Methylosinus trichosporium OB3b: one gene and its partner. The protein of the gene in region 1 interacts with the protein of each later gene in a pairwise test. Links are inferred from orthologs where the notes say so. Each region holds a gene or a part of one and is shown in the gene's direction. Other genes may lie near its edges. The genes, in order: CQW49_RS03530 and ileS.

Evidence for each region.
Region 2: the proteins of CQW49_RS03530 (region 1) and ileS interact in binary tests that used the Escherichia coli proteins (3 or more experiments, as listed by UniProt). The link is inferred for Methylosinus trichosporium OB3b from one-to-one orthologs.

The regions. Positions count from the first base shown.
Region 1 is NZ_CP023737.1:745,952-749,052, forward strand. The notes cover bases 1-2,789. They hold CQW49_RS03530 (HyaD/HybD family hydrogenase maturation endopeptidase), read left to right. Parts: upstream 1-1,001; coding sequence 1,002-1,577; downstream 1,578-2,789. Other genes in these bases: CQW49_RS03520 (nickel-dependent hydrogenase large subunit), read left to right, coding at 1-81; cybH (Ni/Fe-hydrogenase, b-type cytochrome subunit), read left to right, coding at 95-820; CQW49_RS03535 (hypothetical protein), read left to right, coding at 1,574-1,795; CQW49_RS03540 (HypC/HybG/HupF family hydrogenase formation chaperone), read left to right, coding at 1,803-2,108; CQW49_RS03545 (thioredoxin domain-containing protein), read left to right, coding at 2,261-2,698. Outside these bases: more of CQW49_RS03550, read left to right, coding at 2,790-3,101.
Region 2 is NZ_CP023737.1:4,318,067-4,322,018, reverse strand. The notes cover bases 78-3,717. They hold ileS (isoleucine--tRNA ligase), read left to right. Parts: upstream 78-403; coding sequence 404-3,517; downstream 3,518-3,717. Other genes in these bases: CQW49_RS20485 (hypothetical protein), read right to left, coding at 3,665-3,717. In the rest of the region: more of CQW49_RS20485, read right to left, coding at 3,718-3,952. UniProt on the Escherichia coli protein: Catalyzes the attachment of isoleucine to tRNA(Ile). As IleRS can inadvertently accommodate and process structurally similar amino acids such as valine, to avoid such errors it has two additional distinct tRNA(Ile)-dependent editing activities.

The DNA.
Region 1 (3,101 bases):
TCCTTCGACCCCTGCCTCGCCTGCTCCACTCATGTGATGAGCGAGGACGGGCAAGAGATGACGAAAGTCACGGTTCGCTGAACGGAGGATGATCATGACCGAGGCGACGCAAGTCCATGGCGTGCTCGACAGCCACGGCGAGAAAGCCGCGCGGCTCGAGAGCGTCTATGTCTATGAGGCGCCGGTGCGGCTGTGGCATTGGATCAATGCCGCGGCGATCGTGGTGCTGGCGACGACGGGCTATTTCATCGCCTCGCCGCCGCCTTCGACGCCCGGCGAAGCGAGCTCTCAATTCCTGATGGGCTATATCCGCTTCGCCCATTTCTCGGCCGGCTATGTCCTCGCCGTGGCGCTGCTGATGCGGATCTATTGGGCCTTCGTCGGCAATGAGCATGCGCGGCAGATTTTCTATCTGCCGATCTGGGATCGCAAATGGCTGTGGGGCGTGCTGCATGAAATGCGCTGGTACGCTTTTCTCGCGAAGGCGCCGAAGAAATACCTCGGCCATAATCCGCTCGGCCATCTGGTCATGCATCTGTTCATGCTGAACCTGGCCTTCCTCGTCGTCACCGGCTTCGCGCTCTATTCCGAGGGCGCCGGCCGCGACAGCTGGCAATATGCGCTGTTCGGCTGGGTGTTCTCGATCTGGCCCAACAGCCAGGATGTCCATACATGGCACCATCTCGCCATGTGGGGCGTCGTGCTGTTCATCATCATCCATGTCTACACCGCGGTGCGGGAGGACATCATGTCGCGCCAGAGCCTGATCTCGTCGATGATATCGGGCGAGCGCGTGTTCCGCGACGAGGCCGACAAGTGATGTCGACAGCGAAGGAATGTTCGGAGACGCCGCGCAGCGGCGCTGGATTGCTTCGCTGCGCTCGCAATGACGGCGAAGCCACCGTCATTGCGAGGAGCGCAGCGACGAAGCAATCCAGAGCCGCGGGGCGATTACTGGATCGTTTCGCTGCGCTCACGATAACGGCGCAAGGGGAGCAGCCATGCGCACCCTGATTCTGGGCATCGGCAATATTCTCTGGGCCGACGAAGGCTTCGGCGTGCGCGCGGTCGAGGCGTTCCATGCGCGGTTCGAGACCGGGAATGACGTGACCATTCTCGACGGCGGCACGCAGGGGCTCTATCTGGTGCAGTTCGTCGAGACCTGCGACCAACTACTGGTGCTCGACGCCATAGACTACGGCCTCGAGCCGGGGACCCTGCGCGTCATGCGCGACGCCGATGTGCCCCACTTCATGGGCGCGAAGAAGATGAGCCTGCACCAGACCGGCTTTCAGGAAGTGCTGGCCGCCGCCGATCTGCTCGGACGCTATCCGACGCGCCTCGCGCTGATCGGCTGCCAGCCGCAGGATCTCGAAGATTGGGGCGGCCCGCTGACCGCTCCCGCAGCGGCGGCGATCGAGCCGGCGCTCGCCGCCGCCGAGCAGATTCTCACCGAATGGGGCGTCGACCTTCGCAGGCGCGACGACGCCTCGGACGAGCGGCTGCTCGCGCATGACCTCGACCATCGCCATTATGAGCGGCGCCCGTGCGGCGCCGAGGAGGAGACGAGTCCATGAACGCAATTCGCAACGCTGTGACGGCCGCCGTCTCGCTGGTTCCCGCCGCGGCGCTCGCCCATCCGGGTGACCATCCCGCCGATCTCGCCTGGGATCTCGCGCATATCTTCACGCAGCCCGATCATCTGCTCACCATCGCCTTCGGGCTCGGCTGGGCGGCGATGGTCGTCGCCGTCGGCTATTGGTTCAAGCCGTGGCGCTCCGAGTCTTGGCGCTGACGGCGTCATGTGCATCGGCTTTCCCATGACCGTGATCGAAGGCGACGCCTTCGAGGCGCTGTGCGAGCGGCGCGGCGAGCGGCGGCATGTATCCATGGCGCTGGTCGGCGCTCAGCCCGCCGGCGCGCGCGTGCTGGTGCATATCGACTCGGCGGTGCGGCTGCTCGATCCGCTCGAGGCCGCGCAGATCGACGACGCCCTCGACGCCGTCGAGAAAGCGCTCGCCGGCGAGAATGTCGATCATCTCTTCGCCGATCTCGTCGATCGCGAGCCCGAGCTTCCGGCCTTTCTGCGCGAGCCGGAAGGTCGCTGATCAGACTGGAAAGTGAGCTGTCAGCGACCGAAGCGGAACAGATAGCCGCTGCTGGCAAACTCCCTTTCGCTTCAGTCACCTCCTTTGCAGCCGTAAGGGGCGGATGCTGGCACAGGGCTTGCGGCCATTTAAAAAAAAGACCGGAGGAAACAATGCCGTCGCCCCTGCTGCGCGCCTTGCGCGACAAGCATGGCGTCGCCGAGGTGGACGAGGCGTCGATCGACGCCTTTCTCGCTGACGCGCCGCATGCGCTGCTGTTCTTCGCCGGCGATCCGGCGCAGCGCAGCGAGACCCATGATGTCGCGGTGATCCTGCCGCAGCTGATCGCCGCCTTCACCGGTCGGCTCGCGCCCGCCATAGTGGCCCCGGCGGCGGAGACCGCCCTCGCCCGCCGCTTTCTCGTCGGCGTCTATCCGAGCCTCGTCGTGACGCGCGGAGCCGACCCCGTGGGCGTGCTGCCGAAGGTCTGGGATTGGGCCGATTATTGCGCGCGCATAAACGGCTGGCTGCGGCCCGACGCCCCGGTGCTCGAACGTCCGACAGGACCGCGAGTCAGCATCACATTTTCCGGCGAGGAGACGACAGCATGAAGGCGGGCTTCTGGATCGCGCCGGAGGGATCCGACGACACGATGACCATGCTGCCGCTCGCCGAGGCCGGCGAGGGCGTTGTACGCGGCAAGGATGTCGTGGCCTTTCTCGCCACCGCTTCGGCCGAGGAATCGATCGCGCGCTGTCCACGCACCGCGGAGCTGCTGCCGCGGCTCGCGCAGGCGCTGGACGCGCAGCGCGCCGATGCGGCGGGCCAGCTTTTCGACATCACCGATTACGAGGCGCATGAGCGCGAGCTCATCGGCCAGGTGCTCGGCGAAGGCGAGGTGAGCGGCCTCGCGGCTCTGCCGGACGGCGGCGTCGCCCAGCTCACAGAGGCGGCGATGGCGGGCCTGTGGCGCGTGCGCTTCACCGACGCCGCGGGACGGCTCGTCGCCGATTA
Region 2 (3,952 bases), 3.6 Mb from region 1 along the record:
CGAGCGCGGCGAAACGATCCTTCGACGATGGGGCGGCTGCTCCGGAGCGCGCTCCCTGGACCGCGAGCCTTCAGGCTCGCACTCGAGGCCGCCCACAGTGGCTTTCAGCCGGTTCGACGGGGCGCAAAGAGCGAGCCTGAAGGCTCGCGGTCCAAGCGCGGCCCTGGAGCGCGAGGGCCCATCGATTTCGATGCAGCAGGCCACTAGGCGGCGCGGCCTCGGGCTGATAGATATTCGGCTCATGATCCTGCGCCGCAGCATTCGAATTATGGGCCCGGCCCGCGCTCGAGCTTGATGTCTCGCGCGGCGACCGGGTTTTTCGGCGCTCGCAGGCGCCCCGTCCTCCCCTTCTGGTCCGCCGCGCCGACCCCGCGTCCGCGCCCCGCTTTCGGTTCCCGACGCCATGAACGACAAAAGCACAGAGAACGACAAGAGCACCGACAAAGGCCCCGACTATTCCAAGAGCCTCTATCTGCCGCAGACGGAGTTTCCGATGCGCGCCGGCCTGCCGCAGCGCGAGCCGGACATCCTCGCCCGCTGGGAGAAGATCGATCTCTATGGCAGGCTGCGCGCGGCGGCGAAGGGCCGGCCGAAATTCGTGCTGCACGACGGACCGCCCTACGCCAATGGCAATATCCATATCGGCCACGCGCTGAACAAGATCCTCAAGGACCTCGTGACCCGCAGCCGCCAGATGGCCGGCAAGGACAGCAATTACGTGCCCGGCTGGGACTGCCACGGCCTGCCGATCGAATGGAAGATCGAGGAGGAGAATTATCGCGCGAAGGGTAAGAAGAAGCCGGACTTCGCCGATCCGGCGGCGATCGTCGCCTTCCGCCAGGAATGCCGCGCCTATGCGGCGCATTGGCTCTCGGTGCAGCGCGAGGAGTTCAAGCGGCTCGGCGTCACCGGCGACTGGGCCGATCCTTATGCGACGATGAATTTTCCCGCCGAGGCGCAGATCGCCCGCGAGCTGATGAAATTCGCCGCGAACGGTTTGCTCTATCGCGGATCGAAGCCGGTGATGTGGAGCGTCGTGGAGAAGACCGCGCTCGCCGAGGCCGAGGTCGAATATGAGGACCATGTCAGCGACACGGTGCATGTCGCCTTTCCGGTGAAGGATGGTCCCGGCGCGGTGGTCATCTGGACGACGACGCCCTGGACGCTGCCGGGCAATCGCGCCATTTCCTATTCGCACAAGATCGCCTATGGCCTTTATCGCGTCACCGCGGCGCCGGAAAACAATTGGGCCAAGGTCGGCGCGAGTTATGTGCTCGCCGACAAGCTCGCGGAGGACGTGTTCAAATCCGCCAAGGTCGAGAGCTTCGAGCGTGTGCGCGACGTGCCGGCCGACGAGCTCGGCGGCTTTGTCGCCGCGCATCCGCTCGCGCATCTCGGCTATGATTTCGCTGTGCCGCTGCTCGACGGCGATCATGTCACCGACGATACGGGAACCGGCTTCGTCCACACCGCGCCCGGCCATGGCCGCGAGGACTTCGATATCTGGATGGCGAGCGGGCGCATGCTCGCCGAGCGCGGAATCGATACGCGCATCCCCTACACGGTCGACGCCGACGGTTTCTACACCGATGAGGCGCCGGGCTTTCCGGGCAAGCGCGTGCTGACCGAGAAGGGGGACAAGGGCGACGCCAACGAGGCGGTGATTCAAGCGCTGATCGGCGCCGGCAATCTCGTCGCGCGCGGACGGCTGAAGCATCAATATCCGCATTCATGGCGCTCGAAGAAGCCGGTCATCTTCCGCAACACGCCGCAATGGTTCATCGCGCTCGATAAGGCGTTCTCGCTGAGCACTGACGCGAGGAGCGCGCCCGGCGGCCCATCCTTCGAGACGCTGGCTCCTCAGGATGAGGGGACTGGGGAGTCCTCGTCGCATCAGCCCCCTCGTCCTGAGGAGGCGCGAAGCGCCGTCTCGAAGGGCGCTCCAGGGAGCAATGCGCCGACGCTGCGCGACATCGCGCTCGACGAGATCTCGCGCACGCAATGGGTGCCGGCGGCCGGCGAGAACCGCATCCGCGGCATGATCGCCAATCGTCCCGATTGGGTGGTGTCGCGCCAGCGCGCCTGGGGCGTGCCGATCGCCGTGTTCGTGAAGAAGGGCGGACACGAGATTCTCGTCGACGCGCGCGTCAATGCGCGGATCGCCGAAGCTTTCGAGAAGGAAGGAGCCGACGCCTGGTACGAGGAAGGCGCGGCGAAGCGCTTTCTCGCGCCCGACCATGATCCGGCCGATTACGAGAAGATCGACGATGTGCTCGATGTATGGTTCGACTCCGGCTCGACGCACGCCTTCACGCTCGAGGACTCCGTTCACTTCCCCGGCCTCGCCGGCATCAAGCGCGAACGCGACGGCGGCGAGGATGAAGTGCTCTATCTCGAGGGCTCGGATCAGCATCGCGGCTGGTTCCATTCCTCTCTGCTCGAATCCTGCGGCACGCGCGGGCGCGCGCCCTATGACATCGTGCTGACCCATGGCTTCACGCTCGACGAGCACGGCCATAAAATGTCGAAGTCCAAAGGCAATGTCGTCGCGCCGCAGAAGGTCATCGCCGACGCCGGCGCCGATATTCTGCGGCTGTGGGTGGCGAGCGTCGATTACAGCGACGATCAGCGCATCGGCCCGGAGATTTTGAAGAGCGTCACCGACAATTACCGCAAGCTGCGCAACACCATTCGCTGGATGCTCGGCACGCTCGCGCATTATCGCATCGAGGAGCGCGTGGCGTTCGCCGATCTGCCGGAGCTCGAGCGCCTCGTGCTGCATCGCCTCGCCGAGATCGGCGCGGAGGTCGAAGCGGCTTATGCGGCCTTCGATTACAAGAAGGTCGTCGCGCTGCTGACGCCCTTCCTGACCAGCGATCTCTCGGCCTTCTACTTCGACATCCGCAAGGACGCGCTCTATTGCGACCCGCCGTCGAGCCTGCGGCGCAAGGCGGCGCTGACCGTGGTGGAGGATGTGTTCCGCGCGGTGGCCTCATGGCTCGCGCCGATCCTCGCCTTCACCGCGGAGGAGGCGTGGCTGTCGCGCTATCCAGACGCCGTCTCGGTGCATCTCGAGACCTTCCCGGCCCTGCCAGCGGAATGGCGCGACGCGGCCCTCGCCGAGAAATGGGAGAAGCTTCGCGCGATCCGCGCCGTGGTCACCGGCGCGCTGGAGATCGAGCGCGCGCAAAAGCGCATCGGCTCCTCGCTGGAGGCGGCGCCGATCGTCCATATCGCCGACGCCGAGCTGCGCGCGGCGCTGGAGGGCGTCGATTTCGCCGAGGTCTGCATCGTGTCGGATGTCGCGATCCGCGCGGAGGACGGCCCGGCCGAGGCCTTCCGCCTGCCCGAAGTCGCCGGGGTCGCCGTGATCCCGCGCCGCGCCGAGGGCGTCAAATGCGCGCGCTCGTGGAAATATTTCGATCCCGCGACGGCCGCGCCCGACCACCCCGGCGTCACGCCCCGCGACGCGCAGGCGCTGCGCGAGCTGGCGGCGGCGGGAAAATGGCCGGCGTGAGACGCCGCTTCGAGATGACGCGAACCCTCCCGGGCCCCTCACCTCACCTCGCGAGCGGGGAGAGGGGCGGCGGGCTCCGCTGGAACTCACGAATGATTCGGATGGAGGCGCCGGCGCCAGCCGCCTCCTCTGAGACGACGTGGCCTGTCACGGCAGGCGGCGGAACGGATTGCCCGAGGCGCCGGTGAGATAAGAGATCGCGGCGAGCGCCAGCACGACCGGCAGCAGCACCAGAAAGGCGCTGGTGAGGAAGATGAAGCCGAGCGCCAGAACGACCGCGAAGGCGAGCGCGAGCAGCAGGCTGCCAAAGGGACCGACCTTGATGACCTTCACGCCCTTCGTCCCGCCGATCCAAATGCGCGAGCGCGCTCCGGAGCGTGGCGGGGGCGGCAGAATCTCGATCTCCGGCGTCGACTCCTCGGCTATCGGGGGCAG